3 regions of the Fulvimarina fulva genome follow, and region 1 is predicted to be linked to each of the others. Evidence: predicted binding sites of a transcription regulator. Region 1 holds the regulator's gene; each other region holds the start of a gene.
The links. Region 1 encodes LexA, which represses DNA repair genes until DNA is damaged. Its sites were predicted from a motif close to TGTTCNNNNTGTGTTCNG; they were not measured.
Positions count from the first base shown of each region.

Region 1 (3,276 bases):
TCGCCCTCGTCTGGCCGGTCAAGAAGATAGCCGCCATCGGCGCGATCTGCGTCTCGAGCTTCTATCTCGTCCTCTCGGGCTCCAGCGTCGCCACCGAGCGCGCCTATCTCATGCTTCTCGTCATGCTGATCGCGGTCCTCTTCGACCGACCGGCGATCACCATGCGCAATGTCTCGATCGCGGCGATCCTCATTTTGGGGTTCACGCCCCATGCCGTGATGACTGCGAGCTTCCAGATGAGCTTTGCCGCGACGATCGGTCTTGTCGGTGTCTATGGTGCCTACAGCCGATACCGGGGCCGGCGATCGGACAGGTTCGCGGACGGGCCCGCGCGCGCCCTCGTCGTCTTCTTCACCGGCACGGCGGCAACCGCGCTGATCGCCGGTCTTGCGACCGCGCCTTACGCAATCTTCCATTTCCAGCGCTTCGCACCCTTCGGGCTTGTCGCAAATCTTCTCGTGATGCCGCTCTTCGCCCTGTTGATCATGCCGATGGCGCTTCTCGGCGTCATCCTCATGCCCTTCGGCCTCGACCATCTTCCATTCGCGATCGTCGGCGCCGGGCTCGATCTCCTGATCGCGGTCGCCTCAGAGCTCAGTGCGCGCCTGCCGGACCAGAGCACCGGGCTTGTCCAGCCCGCCGCATTGATCGCGCTGACCCTCGCGCTACTTGCCTTCTGCCTTCCCGTGGGACGGCTCAGATGGCTCGCCGTACCGGTTCTCGCGATCGGTCTGGTGCTCGCGGCAGCGCGTGCCACCCCGCCCGAACTGTTGATCTTCGAGGATGGCAAGACCTTTGCCCTTCTGGAGGGCGGCTCGATCGCCTATTCGAAAGCACGACCCAACGGCTTCGTCTCCGAGCAATGGGACCGGGCCTACCTGACCGAGGGAACCCAGCGCGGCCTCATTCCCGGCCTCGAAGACTGCGAAACGAAGCTCTGCCAGTTCACGACACGCAGCGGGATCACCATTGCCTACACCACCGACTATCGGCTTCTAGGCGCAGCCTGCGACAATGCCGATATCGCTTTCGTCGCGCGGGCAGCCCGCATCCGAACGTGCCGGTCGGGTGCCCGCCTCGTGACCCTCAGGACACTGCGCCGAAGCGGCTCGCTCGCCATCAGCCGCGATCCGGCGACCGGCGCGATCGAAGTCCAACGTGCCATCTCCGAGTTCCCTGCCGACTGGAATCGCCACCGCCTTGCGCCCTGGCCGGAATACTGGCGCAAACCGGACGTGGCTGAATGACCTGTGCGGCCCGGGACGTGGGCCGGAGCCCGGATTGTGATCAGTAGCGCCGGATGAGCCCGACGAGCTTGCCCTGAACGCGCACCCGGTCGGCGCCGAAGATCCGCGTCTCGTAGGCCGGGTTCGCCGCTTCCAACGCGATCGTGTCGCCCTTCTTGCGAAAACGCTTCAGCGTCGCCTCTTCATCATCGACGAGCGCCACGACGATCTCGCCGGGCGTTGCCGTATCGCCCCGGCGGATCACCACCGTATCGCCATCAAGAATGCCCGCCTCGATCATCGAATCACCCTTCACTTCGAGGGCGTAGTGCTCGCCGCCCATGATCATGTCGGGTGGGATCGAGATGGAATGGGTGTTGTGCTGAATCGCCGAGATCGGAACACCGGCCGCGATCCGCCCCATGACCGGGATCGAGACGTTCTCGTTTGCCCCGCCGTCTCGCACCGTCTCGCGCGCTTTCGCCGGCTGGCCCTTGGAGCCTTCAATAACGCTCGGCGTGAAGCCGCGCTGGGCGGGCTGAGGCGGTCGAGCCACTTCCCCCCGGCGCATGGCATCCGGCAGCTTGAGAACTTCGAGCGCTCGCGCCCGATTTGGCAGGCGGCGAATGAAGCCGCGCTCTTCCAGCGCGGTAATCAGACGATGAATGCCCGATTTCGACTTCAGCTCCAGCGCATCCTTCATCTCGTCGAAGGATGGTGGCACACCGGTCTCGTTCAGCCGGGCGTCGATGAATGTGAGAAGTTCGTGCTGCTTGCGCGTCAGCATGCGTCTCGGGGCCTCCAAAACAAATCCTGAACAAGCCTATATGTTCTTATTGTGTTCCGCAAGTGGCGAATCGGAACGAATCGGGAATTGTGGGCGCAAACGCTATTCGGGATTGACGAGGTAAAATCGGAACGCGCTATCCGGGATTGGTGATGTTACACCAAGCCATAATTTCCGGTCGTTTAGAGGACTTTTTGGCCTTCAAATTGGGTCCTCAATCCCTGTCCGCGCACGTCACCAAAAGGCCCAATACCGATTAAATTGAACTTGCCATTCTTTTCAGTCGCTTAGTCGTCCTTCTTTGGTGACCTAGAACGTAGGTGTTCGAGTTTTGGTGACGCTGATTGGTGACCCTCATCGGAACTGGTCCGCTCCCAAACACCATCGTTCAGTTGATGGAGTCCAACTGTCGTTAGGCGGCTAAGGCCGCGATAATACTCACACTGTTCGTCGATCGCTTCTGCGAGAGCCCTTGCTGCTTCCTGCTTCCTATTGTGAAGCTTCCAAGCCTCTTCACTATCTTCGGTGAAGGGGTTCGTGTTCGTAACGTTGACTGGAAGATTGGGGAGCTGATCGCCGAAGATCGTCCATAGGGCGTCGTACAAATGCCATTTGTGCATTCGGCGCTTCTGATCGTCGAAGTCGCGTATCTCCAGATCGATCAAGCGAGAGATCGCTACCAGCGTACTCGCGGGCATTCTCGTGCGACCCATCATGTAATTTTGCAGGGATCGATAAGGAATTCCGGTGGCTTCGCCGAGGTCTTTGACCGACCAGCCCATCTTCGCCAAGCCGGCGCGAACTGCTTGGATGATATTTTTATCGAGATCAGGCATTGTGCTTTACGCTAAACTGCGTAATTAAAAAAATCATGATGCACCAAAACAGCGTAAAATCACGGCCCATAAAGCTCTCACTGACGACACAGGTGGCGGGTTCGCCCTCGCTCTATGTCGCCGTTAGAGCCGGCTTCGTCAATCAGGGCTCTTCGCTCAATAGGTGGTGCCGGGACAATGCTGTGAACCGCCAGACGGCAGAGAAGGCGCTGAAAGGCGAACGGCACTCGCGGCGAGCGCAGCAACTCATTGAAACGCTGATCTCTGCCTCGCTTGGGTTTCAGGCAGTCAAATGAAGCTCAATTGGCTGCCTTCGCCTTCTCTCGCTTGCCTTGCCGAAATGCGACGTGAAACTGCTGCTCGGCTCCTACAGAGAGCAGCGACGCAGCCCTCATCCATATGGCGTGGCGCGTCCTTGGAAGTCCGT
Region 1 is NZ_JBDJAC010000018.1:4,210-7,485, reverse strand. Features, by position in the region: gene ABDX79_RS18045 (ComEC/Rec2 family competence protein) at 1-1,247, shown strand, start outside; gene lexA (transcriptional repressor LexA) at 1,288-2,013, opposite strand; gene ABDX79_RS18035 (helix-turn-helix domain-containing protein) at 2,301-2,849, opposite strand; gene ABDX79_RS18030 (hypothetical protein) at 2,885-3,145, shown strand.

Region 2 (3,276 bases), on a different contig from region 1:
GGACATGGTTCTCGTCAACAATTCGCGGCTCTCGGTTCAGCCGGTCGAGGAAGCCGAGTTCAAGCTTGTCTGCGAAATGGGCGGGCTCGACCCGAAAACGGCGATGGGCGGCTGATCGCGCCGCCCGCTCGCTTATGATCCTAGACGAAATCCAGCTGTCCGCATTGCGATAGCGGATTTCAGAGTCGCGTTCGTGGCGGATCAGCCTGCGGCGTTTTCGCCGAAGCCAAGCGGATTGCCTTCGACGATCGTGCCCGAACCCTCGTCTTTTCCGTCCTTCGACCACTGAAGCTGGTTGCCGTCGATGGTCGCCTGATAACAGCCGAAATCCGTGCCGGGATAGCAGACGCCTTCATCCGTGATCTCGTACGTCCCAGAGCCGGAGGCATCCATATAGGTGCCGTCCTCGCCGAAATAGCTGGTATATTCGGCGCTGCCCATATCACCCTGAAAGGTGTTGCCGACGAGGGCTTCACGGATGTCCTCGGCAGAAGACTGGGCGAAGGCCGGCGCTGTGAAGGCAAGGACTGTGGCTGCGGCGGAGGCGAGAATGGAAATGCGCATGGATGTCTCCCGGTTGTGAGTGGATGCCGGCGGAAAGCCGACGTCTCCTCTTTCAACTTGGGCGAACCAGAAAATTGGCGAGTACGCGATCGCTCACGGAGGCGTCATGCCGCTGCGGATTTCCTGTGTGCCACGACTCGCTTCGTCACTTTTCCGGCAATTTCAGCCATCGTCGTCTCCAGCCGATTGCGCTGGGTGAGAGTGCCGAGCAGATCCGGCGCGTATCGCGACACGAGATAGTCGCGCTGCTCAGACAAGATGGCCAGATGCCGGGCGGTCTTGACCCTGAGGATGAGCTTGGAGTTTTGCGCCATGTCCGCGCGCTTGTTCAAATCGTGGTGCAAGGACCGGATGACTGCCGGTTCGATGCCGTCCATCAACAGCCAGACGTTGAGATAGAGTTCGATCGCGTGGATTGCGGCAAGGCGAAACGGTGCCATGGTCTTCGGTGAACCGGCCTTGCATAGATTTACAAGCGCCGTGGCGGCATGCCGATACTCCTCGGCGAGCCGGAAAATGTCTGCCGGGTCGCTCCGGCTTCCCGGATATGGATCAGCTTGCAATTCCATCGCCTCGCGACATAGGTCGGAAGACGAAAGATATTGCTACCCGAGACGATAGGGGAGACGAACGGTTTTCATTTCGCTTGTCTTGGTAAATCCAAACGGACCCAAGATGCGTCGAATTGACGATACGAGGCCGGGAACGATGCGTGCTTCAGAACATTTCAGGAACAATTGAAACGAGTTTGGAGTCCTGACATGTCCGATGCACCGAAGATCGATGCCCCATCCAATGCCGAGAAGGATCCGGAGGACTGGACGACCGGCAACGAGCCGATGACGGGTGCGCAGGCATCCTATCTGAAGACCCTGTGCGAGGAGACCGGAACGCCCTTCGACGAGACGCTCGACAAAGCCAATGCCTCGATCATGATCGACAAGCTGCAGGAGGCCAGCAACCGCGTCGACAACGGCTGACCGACCGCGTTGGTGCGGACCGCCTCCGGCTTGGTGAACACTGTGGCAAGACCTCGCATTTCGCCGTCAGGGCTTGAACCAGTTTAGAAGAATTCCAGACTCTTTGCGACGATTAGCAAGGAGTCTGGTTCATGAGCCTGGTCGGCAATGTCGGGGAACTGTTCTTCGAAGACGAGGAAAATCGGGTCTGCAAGGATATCCCCGAAGAGGCCTGCCGCGATCAGCCGAAGAATGCCGGGATCCATTTCATCAGCTTGACGGCGACGAAATCCGGCGACGGGTTTCTCGACCCGAAATTGATCCTGCCCTGGCTCCTGCAATCGGTCGGGGCGCCGGGTGCTGCCATCGGCCTTCTGGTGCCGATACGCGAGTCGCTCGCTCTTTTGCCACAGATCTTCGTCGCCCACCGGGTGCGCGCTCTGGCGCAAAGAAAATGGGTCTGGGCGCTGGGCAGTGCGATCGAGGCCGCCGCGATCTTCGCGATGGTCGCCTGCCTTCTGGTGTTGGATGGGGCGGCGGCTGGATGGACGGTTGCGCTGCTTCTGGCGATCTTCGCCCTTGGCCGGTCGCTGGCCTCGGTGTCGTACAAGGATGTGCTCGGCAAGACGATCTCGAAAACCAAGCGCGGATCGATCACCGGCATGGCCGGCTCGATCGCGGCTGCGTTCGTCCTTGCCTATGGAGCGGCGCTGGCGTTCGATATCCTGCCGCTCGAACGGACGGTTCTTCTCATCGGGCTCGCCGTCGGCGGCGCGCTTTTCGCGCTCGCAGCGTTCTCCTTTACCCTGCTCGCTGAGGAAGCCGGCGCAAACGAGGGCGCGGAAAACGGGTTGAAGGCCATCATGACCTATGGCCGGCAGGCCTGGGACGATGGGCAGTTCCGGCTTTTCGTCATCACGCGTGCGCTTCTGACCGTTACCGCCCTCGCCCCGCCCTATCTGGTTCTGTCAGCCGGTGAAAATGGCACGAGCGGTCTCGGCACCCTCGGCAGTTTCGTCCTCGCTTCCTCGATCGCCGCGATCCTCGGTTCCTATGTCTGGGGCTCGCTGTCGGATCGGTCGAGCCGCAAGGTGTTGATCTATTCGGCGATCGCAGGCTTCGTGGTGCTCGCCGCATCCTCCGTACTCGCGACGATCCAGAGCGCGCAGGGCTGGTGGCCCATCGCCGCGCCCTTCGCGCTGTTCCTCCTGATGCTGTCCTATCAGGGCGTGCGCCAGGGCCGAAAGATCCACCTCACGGACATGGCGAAGGCCGAGGATCGGGCCGTATATACTGCGGTGTCGAACACGATGATCGGTATCGTCCTCCTCGCCATGGGCGGCTTCGGCTTCCTCGCCGATCAGCTGGGATCCGGCTTCGTGCTCGGCGCATTCGCTGCGTTTTGTCTGGCCGCCGTCTTCGTGGCGATGAGACTTAACGAGGTTCAGGAGGACTGATCGGCTTCGGGGTCTCCTGCCTCGTCTGCGTCGCCCGCCACGTCGACGAGACCGGCCGCGACCGGATCGACTTTCAGCATGCCTACCTCAAGATCGAGCTCCGGCACGGCGGCCTCGGAAAACGGGACCATCAGGGTCGCGCCCTCGTCCGGCGCGATTTCCAGAATATCGCCGGCCCCGAAATTATGGACCGCGATGACGATGCCGACCGCCTCGCCCTCGATGGTTTCGACCGCCAGCCCTTCGAGATCGTCGAGATAGAACTCGTCGGTTTCTTCGGGCTCGGGCAGGAGAGC
Region 2 is NZ_JBDJAC010000008.1:18,329-21,604, reverse strand. Features, by position in the region: gene ABDX79_RS12230 (EVE domain-containing protein) at 1-115, shown strand, start outside; gene ABDX79_RS12225 (hypothetical protein) at 202-564, opposite strand; gene ABDX79_RS12220 (hypothetical protein) at 669-1,004, opposite strand; gene ABDX79_RS12215 (DUF3072 domain-containing protein) at 1,326-1,544, shown strand; gene ABDX79_RS12210 (MFS transporter) at 1,676-2,980, shown strand; gene rimM (ribosome maturation factor RimM) at 2,968-3,276, opposite strand, start outside.
Region 2: a site for LexA is predicted at 1,283-1,300, ahead of ABDX79_RS12215 (DUF3072 domain-containing protein). Genes of this name have one in related genera too.

Region 3 (3,276 bases), on a different contig from region 1:
TGCGTCCGGCCTGAGCCTCGGCATTGGCGATCGACATGCGAGCAAGGTCGGGATACGCACCCCAGCCATCCGCTGCGATGGCGCGAAACGCCTCGATCGCTGCGTCGGTGTCGCCGGCGGCGACGAGATCCTGTGCCGCCAGATAGCGATCACCGCTCGCATTCGCTTCAGCGATTGAATAGCGCTCCCAGCCGACATAGGCGACAGTCAGCAGGATTATGGCCACGATGACCGAAATGATCACCGTGCCGAAGCGCGTCCAGATCGACTTTATTCGATCCTGGCGCAATTCCTCACTTACTTCGCGAAAGAAACTCTCGTCGCTCATCGCCTCACGCTCTTATCGTTATGCCGCATTGCCACCGTTCGAGGCGTTTTCAGCTTTTCGAGGCGTCTTCTAACAAGTTTTGTGGCTCAAGGAAGAGCGGAGCGGCTTTATCCGACGGGAGCAACCCCGAAGAGCCATCTATGAAGCCCCATAACGAAGATCGCCGTCGCGACGAGACCGACGACGATTGCGATGAAGTCGCCCGTCACCGTAACGTCTTTAGAAGCGACCGGCTGCGGATTTCGCCGGACTGCCGCGACGTAGTCGAGGACAGCCCAGGCGAGGAACGCGCCGAAGAGGACCACGTCAGCGACCATGCCGTTTGCGAGAAGATGGCCCGTTGCCCAGAAGCCGACGCCCAGCACCATCGGGTGACGGGACAGGCGCTTGATATGGCCGGCCGGTCCATAGGCAGCAGCCACGAGCACGAAACCGATGGGAACGAGGATGAGGGCGAGGTGGGACAAGCCCGCTTGCGGCAAATAGAGAACGCCCCCTGCAGCCTTTGCCGCCGGGTACCCCTGACCGATCAGGATCAGGCCGGCGAGCGAGATGACAGCGTAGGAACCCTTGTAGGGCATCTCCCCGATCCGACTGATCAGCGCGTGTCTTGGCCCCTCTCCGACGATGCGGATAGAATGCATGCCGATGAAGATGATGAGGCCTGCAATCAGCCAACTCATTCGGGCGTCCCTTCCAGTCTGTGAGCGCGTGCACAATAGCACGCATCCGAACTGCGCGATCGATCGGCGACAATTTCCCGCAGTCTGTTTATAGCTCACCGCGATGACGCAGAGGCGGGCCATTGTCCGTCAGGCGAATCCTAGTCGCCTGCGTAGGCGAGCACGGAATTCGCATGAGGTTCACTCGCACGTGGACCCTGTCAGGAAACGAACACGTTTTGGAGAGGAACCCAGATGGCCGACCAGACAGCGCTTGGGGCGGTGGCGATATATTGCGGCTTGAACGTCGCGATCCTGTTCTGGATCTCTCTTGCTATCGGACGCATCCGCATTCGCCATCAAATCCTGATCGGTGACGGCGGCAACGATCATCTGGCCAAGGCCATGCGGGGTCATGCCAACGCCATCGAGATCATGCCGATGACCTTGCTGGCTCTGACGCTGGCAGCTCTGCTCGGTGCATGGCCCTGGGTCATCCACGTTCTCGGTCTCTCGCTGACGATCGGCCGCGTCCTTCATGCTCTTCATTTCACCATCGCGAAGGCGCCGCTCTGGCAGCGGATGGCCGGTTTCGGCATGTCGATGGCAGCCATGCTCGGTTCGGCGGCAACCGCATGCTTCATGGGAATCATGTCATTTTGAGATAGGCCTGAAAACCGGCCTCGCTCGGTTCGCACTGATGGGCGTTACAATCCGCATAAACGACTTCCGTCGAAGCGCCTTGATCATCTGCGGGTGACCGGCGAAGCGTTCGGCATCGAAACTTGCCATTCGATGCAAATTCGTTCCTGATTTGATCTCTTCTGTTAACCGAACTCTGCTATCTTCCCGGTCATGGAGGCGAATCAAATCATCCAGTGGCTTGCTGCCGACCACTTCACGGTTGGTCCGATCGCCTTGAGCGGTATCTCGCTGGTCTTTGCCGGCTTGGCGGCGCTTCTCTTCTTGCTATGGACGAAAGCACTGCGCAGGGTTCGCTGGTTCAGGGCGGCGCTAGATTCGTCAGGTCACGGTCCTGATGGTCTCAATGCAATGCTGCGTGCCCAATCCGAACTTTCTGGCCGCCTGCAGACAATGACCGATGTGCTGGGAGCGCGGCAGGCCGAACTCACCACGACACTCGCCGGGCGTCTCGACGGGCTGACGAATTCCGTCGGGCGCTCCATCATGGCGACGGGCTCCCAGACCAATGACTCGCTGTCGGCCCTTGGTGAGCGTCTCGCGGTCATCGACGATGCGCAGAACCGGATCGGCCAGCTCGCCAGCGGCATTGCGAAACTTCAGGACATACTGGGCGACAAGCAAAGCCGCGGTGCGTTTGGCGAACTAAGGATGCAGACCATCGTGGCGGATGCGCTGCCGGCAAACGGCTACCGCATGCAGGCGACGCTATCCAACGGCAAGCGGCCAGACTGCCTGATCGAAATGCCGAACGGTGCGCCGCCGCTTGTCATCGACGCAAAGTTTCCGCTCGACGCATACGCCGCACTAAGCGCCGCCGAGACGCCCGAGGCCAAGCAGTTTGCCATGAGCCGAATGCGTCGCGATATGGATGTTCATATCCGCGCGATCTCCGCCAAATATCTGATCCCGAACGAAACGCTCGACACCGCCTTGATGTTCGTGCCGTCCGAGACCGTGTTCGCGCTGTTGGGCGAGCGCTTCCCGGACATCGTGCAGAAAGCGTTCCGGGCGAGGGTTGTCATCGTCTCACCGACACTGCTGATGTTGTCGGTTCAGGTTATTCAGAACCTTCTGAAAGATGCCCGCGTGCGCGAGGAAGCTGGGCGCATTCAGAAAGAGACGCAGTTTCTCGCAGAAGATATCGCGCGGCTGGAGGAGCGGGTCAGCGCCCTCAAGACCCATTTCGGCCGCTCGGCGAGGGATATCGACCAGATTCTGGTTTCGACCGAAAAAATCGTGCGGCGGGTCGATCGGATCGGCGACTTGCCGCTTCATGACGAGGCGACCCAAAGGAAGGATGCCGCGGAGTAAACATCACAGTTTTGTGATGGAAGCCGAACAAATAGCGGAAACAGGCGCATACTCGGGGTATCGACAGCTATTATTCCCCAGAAAAGCAGCTTATCCTTACCGGGAGGTTAATTTTTCCGGGATCGAAATGGCGCTGTCCGACGTTGCTACGCCAACTATCCGATCCTGAGGGGGATTTAAAATGCGACGCGCAGCGCGGACACTGTTGACGGCGATCAGCTTGGCCCTAGCGCCAGCTGTCGTACTCACGGCCCCTGCACACGCCATCGG
Region 3 is NZ_JBDJAC010000001.1:504,506-507,781, forward strand. Features, by position in the region: gene ABDX79_RS02335 (tetratricopeptide repeat protein) at 1-328, opposite strand, end outside; gene ABDX79_RS02340 (NnrU family protein) at 436-1,011, opposite strand; gene ABDX79_RS02345 (MAPEG family protein) at 1,246-1,653, shown strand; gene ABDX79_RS02350 (DNA recombination protein RmuC) at 1,846-3,006, shown strand.
Region 3: a site for LexA is predicted at 1,795-1,812, ahead of ABDX79_RS02350 (DNA recombination protein RmuC). Genes of this name have one in related genera too.